DNA from 2 places in the Candidatus Symbiopectobacterium sp. genome. Region 1 is predicted to be linked to the other one. Evidence: predicted binding sites of a transcription regulator. Region 1 holds the regulator's gene; the other holds the start of a gene.
What was found. The regulator CRP, encoded in region 1, controls carbon source genes, mostly activating them, when cyclic AMP is high. The targets are predictions, from matches to a motif close to ATGTGANNNNNNTCACAT.
Positions count from the first base shown of each region.

Region 1 (4,857 bases):
TGGTGCGCGCGTGGTGCGGGCGCGCCAGGTGATGCATGGAAAAACCTCCGTAATACAGCACACCGGGAGCGGCGTTTTTAGCGGGTTGACGCTGCCATTAACAGTGACGCGCTACCACTCTCTGGTGATCGATCCCGCTTCTTTGCCCGTCGAGTTTGACGTCACGGCCTGGACAGAGCGTGAAGGTGAGCGTGATGAAATCATGGGAATACGCCACCGTACCTTGCCGTTAGAAGGGGTGCAGTTTCATCCTGAGAGTATTCTGAGTGAGCAGGGGCATCAATTGTTGCAGAACTTCCTTAATACCTGAGGTTATCAGCATCGGTTGCGATAAAACGGACTGTCATAACGCGCTATTTTATAACCTTGTGTATTGATTTTTATGCATATTTGATGATTATATTTTCACTTTAAGCGTTGTGAACGGAAGCAAATGACAACAGATTCAAAGGCGGTAACGCGGGCGACGCATGACAAAGTGATTCTACCCGTATACGCACCGGCGCAATTTGTGCCGGTTAAAGGCAAAGGTAGCCGCGTATGGGATCAGCAGGGGCGCGAGTATATCGACTTTGCCGGTGGGATTGCGGTAACGGCATTGGGTCATTGCCACCCGGCGCTGGTGGCGGCGTTAAAGCAGCAGGGTGAAACGCTGTGGCACACCAGCAATATCTTCACCAATGAGCCAGCGTTGCGTCTGGCCAGCAAACTGATCGACGCCACCTTTGCCGAGCGCGTGTTCTTTGTTAACTCTGGTGCGGAAGCTAACGAAGCGGCTTTCAAGCTGGCTCGTCACTATGCGATTAAACGCCACAGCCCGTATAAAACCAAAATCATTGCGTTCTACAATGCGTTTCACGGCCGTACGTTGTTCACTGTTTCTGTAGGTGGGCAGGCGAAATACGCCGATGGCTTCGGACCAAAACCGGCCGATATCGTGCACGTGCCGTTCAACGATCTGGCCGCAGTAAAAGCGGTGATGGATGACCACACCTGCGCCGTGGTGCTGGAGCCGATTCAGGGCGAGGGTGGAATTACACCGGCCACGCCGGAATTCCTCAAAGGCGTGCGTGAGCTGTGCGATCAGCATCACGCTCTGCTGGTGTTTGATGAAGTGCAAAGCGGCATGGGGCGTTCTGGCAAGTTGTTTACCTACATGCACTATGGCGTGACGCCGGATATTCTCACTACGGCGAAAGCGTTGGGCGGCGGTTTTCCCATCAGCGCCATGCTGACCACTGAAGAAGTCGCCTCTGTGATGACCGTCGGTGTACACGGCACTACTTACGGCGGTAATCCGCTGGCTTGTGCGGTGGCTGAAGCAGCATTGGACACCATCAACACTCCGCAGGTGCTTTCCGGTGTACAAGCGCGCCACGAGCGTTTCGTTTCGATTCTTCAGGCAATTAATGAAGAGCACGGTATTTTTGAGCAGATTCGCGGTATGGGCCTGCTGATTGGTGCAGAACTGAAGCCAAAATGGCACGGTCAGGCGGGCAAGTTCCTTGCCGCTGCCGCAGAGCAAGGCGTGATGGTGCTGGTCGCGGGACCTAACGTGATGCGTTTTGTGCCGTCGCTGGTGATTGATCTGGAAGATATCGAGCAGGGCATGGCGCGGTTCGCGCGGGCGGTGGAAGCGGTAGTAAAAGCGGCGTAGCTCGCCGGGTCAAAAAGCACACTGCGCGGTGCGCAACGTGCTTTTGTCTAAACGGCGCTGGTGATATCAGCGTGTGCCGTACACCACGATGGTTTTGCCGTGTGCCGAGATCAGATTCTGATCTTCCAGCATTTTCAGAATACGGCCTACCGTTTCGCGAGAACAGCCAACAATCTGACCAATTTCCTGACGCGTGATCTTGATTTGCATCCCATCTGGGTGCGTCATGGCATCGGGTTGCTTCGCCAGGTTCAACAGCGTCTGCGCAATGCGGCCCGTGACATCCAGGAAGGCCAGGTTGCCCACTTTCTGAGACGTCACCTGGAGGCGACGCGCCATCTGTGAGGAAAGACGCATCAGAATATCCGGGTTGACCTGGATCAACTGACGGAATTTTTTATAGGATATTTCAGCGACTTCACAGGCAGTTTTTGCCCGTACCCATGCACTGCGTTCCTGGCCCTCTTCGAACAGGCCCAGTTCCCCTATAAAATCCCCCTGGTTGAGGTAGGAGAGGATCATTTCCTTGCCTTCTTCATCCTTGATCAGCACAGCCACTGAGCCTTTCACGATGTAGTAAAGCGTTTCTGCCTTTTCACCTTGGTGAATCAGAGTGCTCTTTGATGGATACTTGTGAATATGACAATGAGAAAGGAACCATTCAAGAGTCGGGTCTGTCTGCGGTTTGCCGAGAACCATTCGCTGTTATCCTCTGTTGTAATTCACTGCGCAAATTACAGGGTTCAGAGTTCCCTGTACGGCGTATTAACGTGCTAGTAGTAAAAATTCCGTGTTGGCGGACTGACGTCAGGGAATATACTGGCCTCTGTATGGCGACGTCACGACACGTTCTTACCGTCAGTATAAAACTGAAGGAACGGATTCTATTCCTGTTTGTAACACAGCTTGACGAGCCTGTCTCGTGTTGTCTCGCTTCAGCATGATTAAGCTCTAGTTATCGGCGGTTTTTATATATAACAGTGAGTAATTTTCAAATAAATTTGAGGAATTGTGGATGCAAGCGCGCGTAAAATGGGTCGAAGATCTGACCTTTCTCGGTGAGTCGTCATCCTGGCATCAGATCCTAATGGATGGCAATGCTGGTGATAAAGCTCCCAGTCATATGGAGATGGTGTTGATGGCGGCAGGAGGCTGTAGCGCCATTGATGTGGTGTCCATTTTGCAAAAGGGTCGCAATACGATTACCGGGTGTGAGGTCAAATTATCCTCCACGCGTCGTGAAGAAGTGCCGCGTCTGTTTACCCATATCAACCTGCATTTTGTCGTCACGGGCGTGGGGTTGACGGATAAAGTGGTTGAACGGGCGGTATCGCTGTCGCATAGTTTTCTGGCGGGCTGTGTGTTTTATCTCAGCACGCGCTACGCCCTTCTGCCAGCCGTTTTACCAAAGGTGCCATGATCAGTTCCATGGCGAGTCCCATTTTCCCCCCGGCACCACCAGCGTATTGATGTGTGAAATAAACGAGCCTTGCAGCATGGCCAGTAGGTAGGGATAGTCAATATGCTCGACGCCCTGGAAATGGATCACCACAAAGCTCTCGTCCAACGAAGGGATCGCCTTGGCTGCAAAGGGGTTTGAGGTATCGATCATCGGTACGCGCTGGAAGTTGATATGGGTGCGAGAAAACTGCGGCGTGATATAGGTGATGTAATCCTCTATGGAACGCACCACCGAATCCATCACGGCTTCACGTGAGTGACCGCGTTCATTGGTATCGCGAACCAGCTTTTGAGTCCATTCCAGATTGACGATGGGGACCACGCCGACCAGTAGGTCAACGTGCTGGGCAACATCGTACTGGTCGGTGACCACCGCGCCGTGCAGACCCTCATAAAACAGCATATCGGTAGGATGCTGCATCGGATCCCACGGCGTAAAGGTGCCGGGCACTTTATTGTAAGGGATCGCCTCATCGTAAGTGCGCAGGTATTTGCGTGTTTTTCCGGTACCGTTGCGGCCATATTCGATAAACGCCTGTTCAAGAAGGCTGAAATCGTTGGCCTCTGGGCCGAAATAGCTGATATGGCGGCCCAAATCTTTCGCTTTGCGAATCGCCATGTCCATTTCTGGCCGGGTATAACGGTGAAAGCTATCGCCTTCCAGTGAAGCGGCTTTTATCTGCAACTGCTGGAAGATCTTCCTGAACGCGAGGCTGGTCGTGGTGGTGCCTGCTCCACTGGAGCCGGTAACGGCAATGATCGGGTGTTGTTGCGACATGCGGTTGCACTCCGTCGGATTAGGCGTTTGACTAACATTGCTCTCACTGTATAACAGACCCGGTGACGCAAGACGACCCCCCGCGCGTCAGGAAACGACGATTTATCACGTTACGGCGTATTTTCGTTTAGCTGGGTGCGCGACATGATATTCAGCGTTTCATGCAGCTCTGACCACACCAGCACCACGTCGCCCGAGGCAAGCTGGCGACGAATATCCCTGACTTTTTCATCCAGTGAACGCTCCTGCTCGCCATAATCAGTGCCTTCACGTAATACAAAAGATTCAATAATATTTTGCAGCGTATCGCTATCAAGCTGCTGCCAGGGAATCATCATGCTGTTGCCTCTGCGGTGTCCGCCGATAGAAAGCGCGTGAACTAGGCCGGAATGCGTTGTTCCAGCCACATTTCCGGTTTCAGTAATGTACCACCGACAAACCCTACGTGTGCGCTGTCAGTTGGTATTCTATGGTGTCGGGCAGGTGGCTGATGTCCGGGATCACCTCGGGTGTCATAAAAGGATCGTCCTGCGCACGGATGATCAGCGTCGGCGTGCGAATGGTGGGCAGCAACGCCAGTGCACTGCACTGATGGTAGTAGTCGGCAGCATCCTGAAAACCATGAATACGGGCAGTGATCGCATCATCAAACTCACGCAATCCCTTTATACGTCGCAACTGTGCCGGGATAATCGGTAACGAACCCGGGTAGCATGCCAGCTTACGCCGGGCATTCTGCTTTAACTGTCCGACCAGATAGCGCTGATAAATAAGGGAAAATCCATTTTCTATCCTGCGGCTACAGGCTTCGAGATGAAACGGAGCGGAGACTATCGCCGCAGCTGAGAGCAACCGGGCTTCTTCCCGTTTAGCCAGCAGGCAAGCCAGCATATTGCCGCCCAGAGAAATGCCGATGGCAGCAGTCGGTGCTTCGCCTAGCGTATCCCGCATCCAGCGCAGC
Region 1 covers NZ_JAHWCO010000358.1:1,218-6,074, forward strand. The annotation lists gene QZ506_RS10535 (aminodeoxychorismate synthase component II) at 1-310, shown strand, start outside; gene QZ506_RS10540 (aspartate aminotransferase family protein) at 434-1,657, shown strand; gene crp (cAMP-activated global transcriptional regulator CRP) at 1,724-2,356, opposite strand; gene QZ506_RS10550 (OsmC family protein) at 2,673-3,077, shown strand; partial or broken gene QZ506_RS10555 (phosphoribulokinase) at 3,028-3,896, opposite strand; gene QZ506_RS10560 (YheU family protein) at 4,007-4,234, opposite strand; partial or broken gene QZ506_RS10565 (hydrolase) at 4,276-4,857, opposite strand, start outside.

Region 2 (4,857 bases), on a different contig from region 1:
GAGGCGTCGATCACGGCAACCAATTCGTCTACCGTCACCAGATTATGGCTTTTCAAATAATCCATAATCTGATCGAGACGGCTCTGCCCTTTTACTCTATCTCCGCTAACGCGGAAAGCATCACTCACTGTTTGCCCCACAACGATGTCCATGATTTGAATCCCCTCCCCTGTCAGGCAAGCTGCATGGCGAGTTGAATCGAGATAGCAATGCTCTCAGACTTCGCTTTACCTGTCCAGGCGATATCAAATGCCGTACCGTGATCGGCAGAGGTGCGAATAAACGGCAAGCCTGCGGTTAAATTCACCCCATCATAAAAGCCCAACAGCTTAAGCGGAATATGGCCTTGATCGTGATACATCGCCACCACCATGTCATATTGCCCTTCACAGGCTTGCAGATAGACGGTATCCGGCGCACAAGGACCGTAGACATCTAATCCTTTTGCCTTCATCGCTTCAACGGAAGGGCTGACAATGGTGATTTCTTCATCGCCGAACAAGCAGTTCTCGCCTGCATGCGGGTTAACCCCAGCGACAGCGATACGCTGTTTGGTATAGCCCACACGTTTCAGGAAGGTATCCGCCATACCGGTTACGGTTTCTACACGGTCGCGGTTTAGGGTATCCAGGAATTTGCGCAATGCAATGTGCGTTGTCACATGAATGACTTTTAGTTTTTCGGTATACAGCACCATGGCGTAATCCCGGCTGTTGGTCAGCTTCGCCAGCAGTTCGGTATGCCCAGGGTAGATGTGACCCGCAGAGTGCATTGCTTCCTTGTTCAACGGCGCCGTCGCAATCGCCTGAACCTCCCCTGCCATCGCCAAAGCTGTGACCTTTTTAATGCAGCGGTAGGCCAGATCCCCTGCCTGGACCTGCACCACGCACGGGATGAGCGTTTGTGGGTCGGCCAGCGGCTCATCAATGATATTAATAATGCAGGGGGAAAAGCGCACCTGAGCCGGTTCATCAATCACATTCAGCTCAACCTGCGGCACAATGTTCAGCGCGAGGATACGACGCAGCGTTTGTACGCAACCCACTACCACGGCAGATGCGCCAGACAATTCCCCTTCTGCCAGAGATTTAATAATAACCTCTGGACCGATACCCGCCGGGTCACCCATGGTTATTGCAATAATTTTACTCACTCCTCAATAAAGCGTAAAACGTGATGCAAGGTGGCTTCATCACCGAAGCCGCCTGCTTTAGTCATGACAGGGATATCGCCGACGATGCTGTCGATGAAGCGTCCCCAAGGTACACAGGACGCAAGCTGTCCTTTGATATGAAACCAGGTAGCACCGAGCGCAGCTGCCACGGCAATCGCCACGTCGCCACCGGAGAGATAGAGCCCTGCCGGACGGCACAACGTCACCGTGCAACGGGCCATTTCTCCCAGAAAATCACTGATCCGTTCGCACAATTGCCGGCGACTGAGGCCGTGCTGTTGGCATAGCTGCGCAATTTCGTGGCGCTGTTGCTCATCACGGCAGGTACGAATCAGACAATGTCTGCCCGCCAGCAGCGCGGCTACAGCGGCGCGCGCGGTGTCTTGCGCCAATGAAGTTCCCGCTGGCGTAAGCAAAGGACGAATATCCACATCAAGCAGCGTCACCTGCGACAGTGCGCTCACCGCAGCGATCTGTTTTTGCGTCATTTCCCTCATCGAACCCACCACCGCCAGCAACGCGGGGCGTGGTGGCGGCGTGAAACGCAGGGCCTGAGCCAGCGCATCACTGAGGCCAGCTGCACCAACCAACAGCGGTTTAACCGGCAGCGTATGCGCAGCCGCTACGATCAGAGCCAAAGTCTGTGGCGTCTCAGCGTCAATAATCACGCCTTTGATACCGGCCTCGCGCAAATGCAGCAGCTTCGCGGCGAGAGCAAAATGATTATTTTCACTCACACTTAATGTGGCCGTGGTCAATGCACTTTGCTCAGCGATACGTTCGGCAATCTCTGCACTGCGTACCGGCGTTTTCGGATCGCTGGCAAATTCGGTTTCGGTCAGCAATGTCCCATTGACCCACACTTTCCCCTCACGCGTGATGCGCCCAAGCGCAGGAACAGCGGGGGCAATCAACGCCATTTCAACGCCGCTGGCCGTCAAGGCCGCCGCGATCTCTGCGCCAAGGTTGCCACGCAGCGTAGAGTCAATCTTCTTGAATACCCGTCCACTGCCGCCCGCTTCGCGCCAGCGGGTTACGGCGTACACCACGTGCAGCGCAGCGTCTTGTGCATCCTGCGGCCGGCTGTCGGTATTGATAACCGTCACCTCATGTAAGGTTCCCGTCGTCAATGCATCCAACTCCAGAATCACATTGACCTGTGCCTGCTGAAGCGCCAGTCCAACCCCGGCATCGTTAGCGCCGGTGAAATCATCCGCGACGACCAACACCTAGTGAGCTGTAAATTCCAGGCCGACATCTTGCCGCTGTGGCATACCCACCCCTTATTTATCGATAACGGCATAACGACGATGGTGTGTCGATTACCTGATAATGATTACATTGAAACACATTTGATTATACATGATCAACATAAAATTATTTAAAAGCAATATAGCCTATAAATTACGCCACAAAATGACGTAATTACGTCATTACAAGATCTTTAAGCACGTATTGATTGATAAAAATCACTTTCACTGCGTGAACACTGTAAAGGAGCGCCATGAACATCAATAGCACTATCATCAGCGGCAGCTAGGCCATTAACGATATCCGCTACCGGCTAACCTCACGCCAGCACGTTCTATTAGTGACTGATCACAATATCGTGCAGCAGTTCGGCGTACAGGCCCTGCTTAACAAGGTCAAAGCGTACGTGCCAGCCATCACCCTGATTGATAATGTGCCGCCGGAGCCGAGTCAGCACGATGTCGCTCATATTCTGGAAGCGTTGCACAATGCGCGCACTGAGCTAGTGATTGGCGTAGGCGGCGGCAGAGTATTGGACGTGGCCAAGCTGCTGTCCCTGCTGTGTGTCGGCGATGACGCAGTCTCTCTTGACACCTTGCTGTCTGGTGAAAAACCGACGCACCGCACCGCTTCCTTATTGATCCCGAAGACAGCGGGCACTGGCTCCGAAGCCGCGCCAAACGCCATTCTGGCGATCCCAGAGAAAGCCACCAAGGTGGGTATCATCACACCGTTAATGCCGCCGGACTATGTCGCCCTGGTGCCGGAACTGACCACCAGCATGCCGTCCCACATTGCGGCTTCCACCGGTATCGATGCACTGCGCCACATGATCGAATGCTTCACCGCGACCATCTCCAACCCAGTGGGCGATAACTACGCACTGATCGGTTTGAAAAAGCTGTTTGCCAATATCGAACTGTCCATCCGTGAACCCGAGAATCTGGAAGCGCGACTGAACATGCTGTGGGCTTCCTACTACGGCTGTGCCGCGATTGCCCACGCGGGCACATATCTGGTGCACGCCATGTCTTACCCGCTCTGCGGCAAGTATCACATTCCCCACGGCGTGGCGAATGCCATTTTGCGGGCACCTTGCATGCGCTTTGTGCGCCCAGCGGCGGAAGAAAAATTCGCACAGGTCTATGACCTGCTGCCCGACGCCAACCTGTCGCTCTCCGTCGCAGAGAAATCTCACGCGCTGGTCACCTATTTCACCGATCTGGTACATCGCCTAGCGCTGCCCAGCTCACTGCAACAATTAGGTATCGAAAAAACGCATTTGCCCGATCTGGTAGAAGGGGCTTTGCAGGTTCAGCGTGTTATGAAAAACATGCCCACCACGGTGAAGGCGGACGACGTGCGCGATATTTATCTGACGCTGTTCTGATTCACAGACTTGGTGTTCTTTTTTTGATTACGCAGTAACGAGGAAAAACAATGAGCAAACGTATTACCGGCGTGTTGACCGCAATCGTCACGCCCTTTGACGGTCAGGGTGAATTCTTCGTACTACACACCGATGAAAAAGTCGCGGTGACCGAAACCTGCGTGGATGAAGTGGCAGGTAAGGTGCCGGTGGTAGGCCATATAGGTGAAATCTCTACGCGTGAAACCATCAAGCTCGGCAAGCGTATCGCCGCGCTAGGTGTCGATGCTGTTTCGGTTATTACTCCCTATTTTATTCCGCTGAAACAAGAAGAACTGATCGCCCACTACTGTGCGGTGGCGGATGCGTTAACGGTTCCGGTGTTCCTATACAACATTCCTGCACGTACCGGTAATACGCTTACGCCGGAAACCGTGCGCATTCTCGCCGATCATCCCAACATCATCGGCATCAAGGACAGTGCAGGCAGCTATGAAAGCCTGAATGGCTTCCTGCAAGCCGCTAAAGATATCCCAAACTTTGACGTGCTCAACGGGCCGGACTCATTGATTCATCAGGGCTTCGTCGAAGGCTGATCCGCGTGTATTTCCGGGCTGGCTAACGTGGCGCCGGAACCGATCATCCAAATCTGGCACCGTTTCCACGCCGGTGATATCGACGGTTCACGTCAGGCACAGGAACAGGTTAGCGAGCTGAGAAAAACGCTGTACGCCATTGCGTTCTCACCTGCTGCGGTGAAGAAGGCACTGACGTTAATGGGCCATGACGTTGGCGTAAGTCGTTACCCCATCCAGTTCTCCGAACAGGATGAAGCGGCTATCCGTCGTATCGTCAGCGCATTTGCATAACAACGTTTATTACCCTGTTTGATAACAACCACCCTGCGACAACAACGACAACGATAGGTCGAAAGATATGAACCATTTTGATCTGACAGATACCCTCATCATCATAAGGATGATAGTGTTCTATATCGCGTTCACTTCTTGGCTGACGCTGAAATTACGCAGTAAATCCAGCTCCGAATTTATGGAAGGCTCGC
Region 2 covers NZ_JAHWCO010000222.1:12,382-17,238, forward strand. The annotation lists gene QZ506_RS06575 (DeoR/GlpR family DNA-binding transcription regulator) at 1-152, opposite strand, end outside; gene QZ506_RS06580 (D-threonate 4-phosphate dehydrogenase) at 173-1,153, opposite strand; gene QZ506_RS06585 (four-carbon acid sugar kinase family protein) at 1,150-2,403, opposite strand; gene QZ506_RS06590 (iron-containing alcohol dehydrogenase) at 2,718-3,815, shown strand; partial or broken gene QZ506_RS06595 (dihydrodipicolinate synthase family protein) at 3,866-4,663, shown strand; partial or broken gene QZ506_RS06600 (sodium:solute symporter family protein) at 4,731-4,857, shown strand, end outside.
Region 2: QZ506_RS06590 (iron-containing alcohol dehydrogenase) is a predicted target of CRP. The motif match lies at 2,632-2,649, and genes of this name have one in related genera.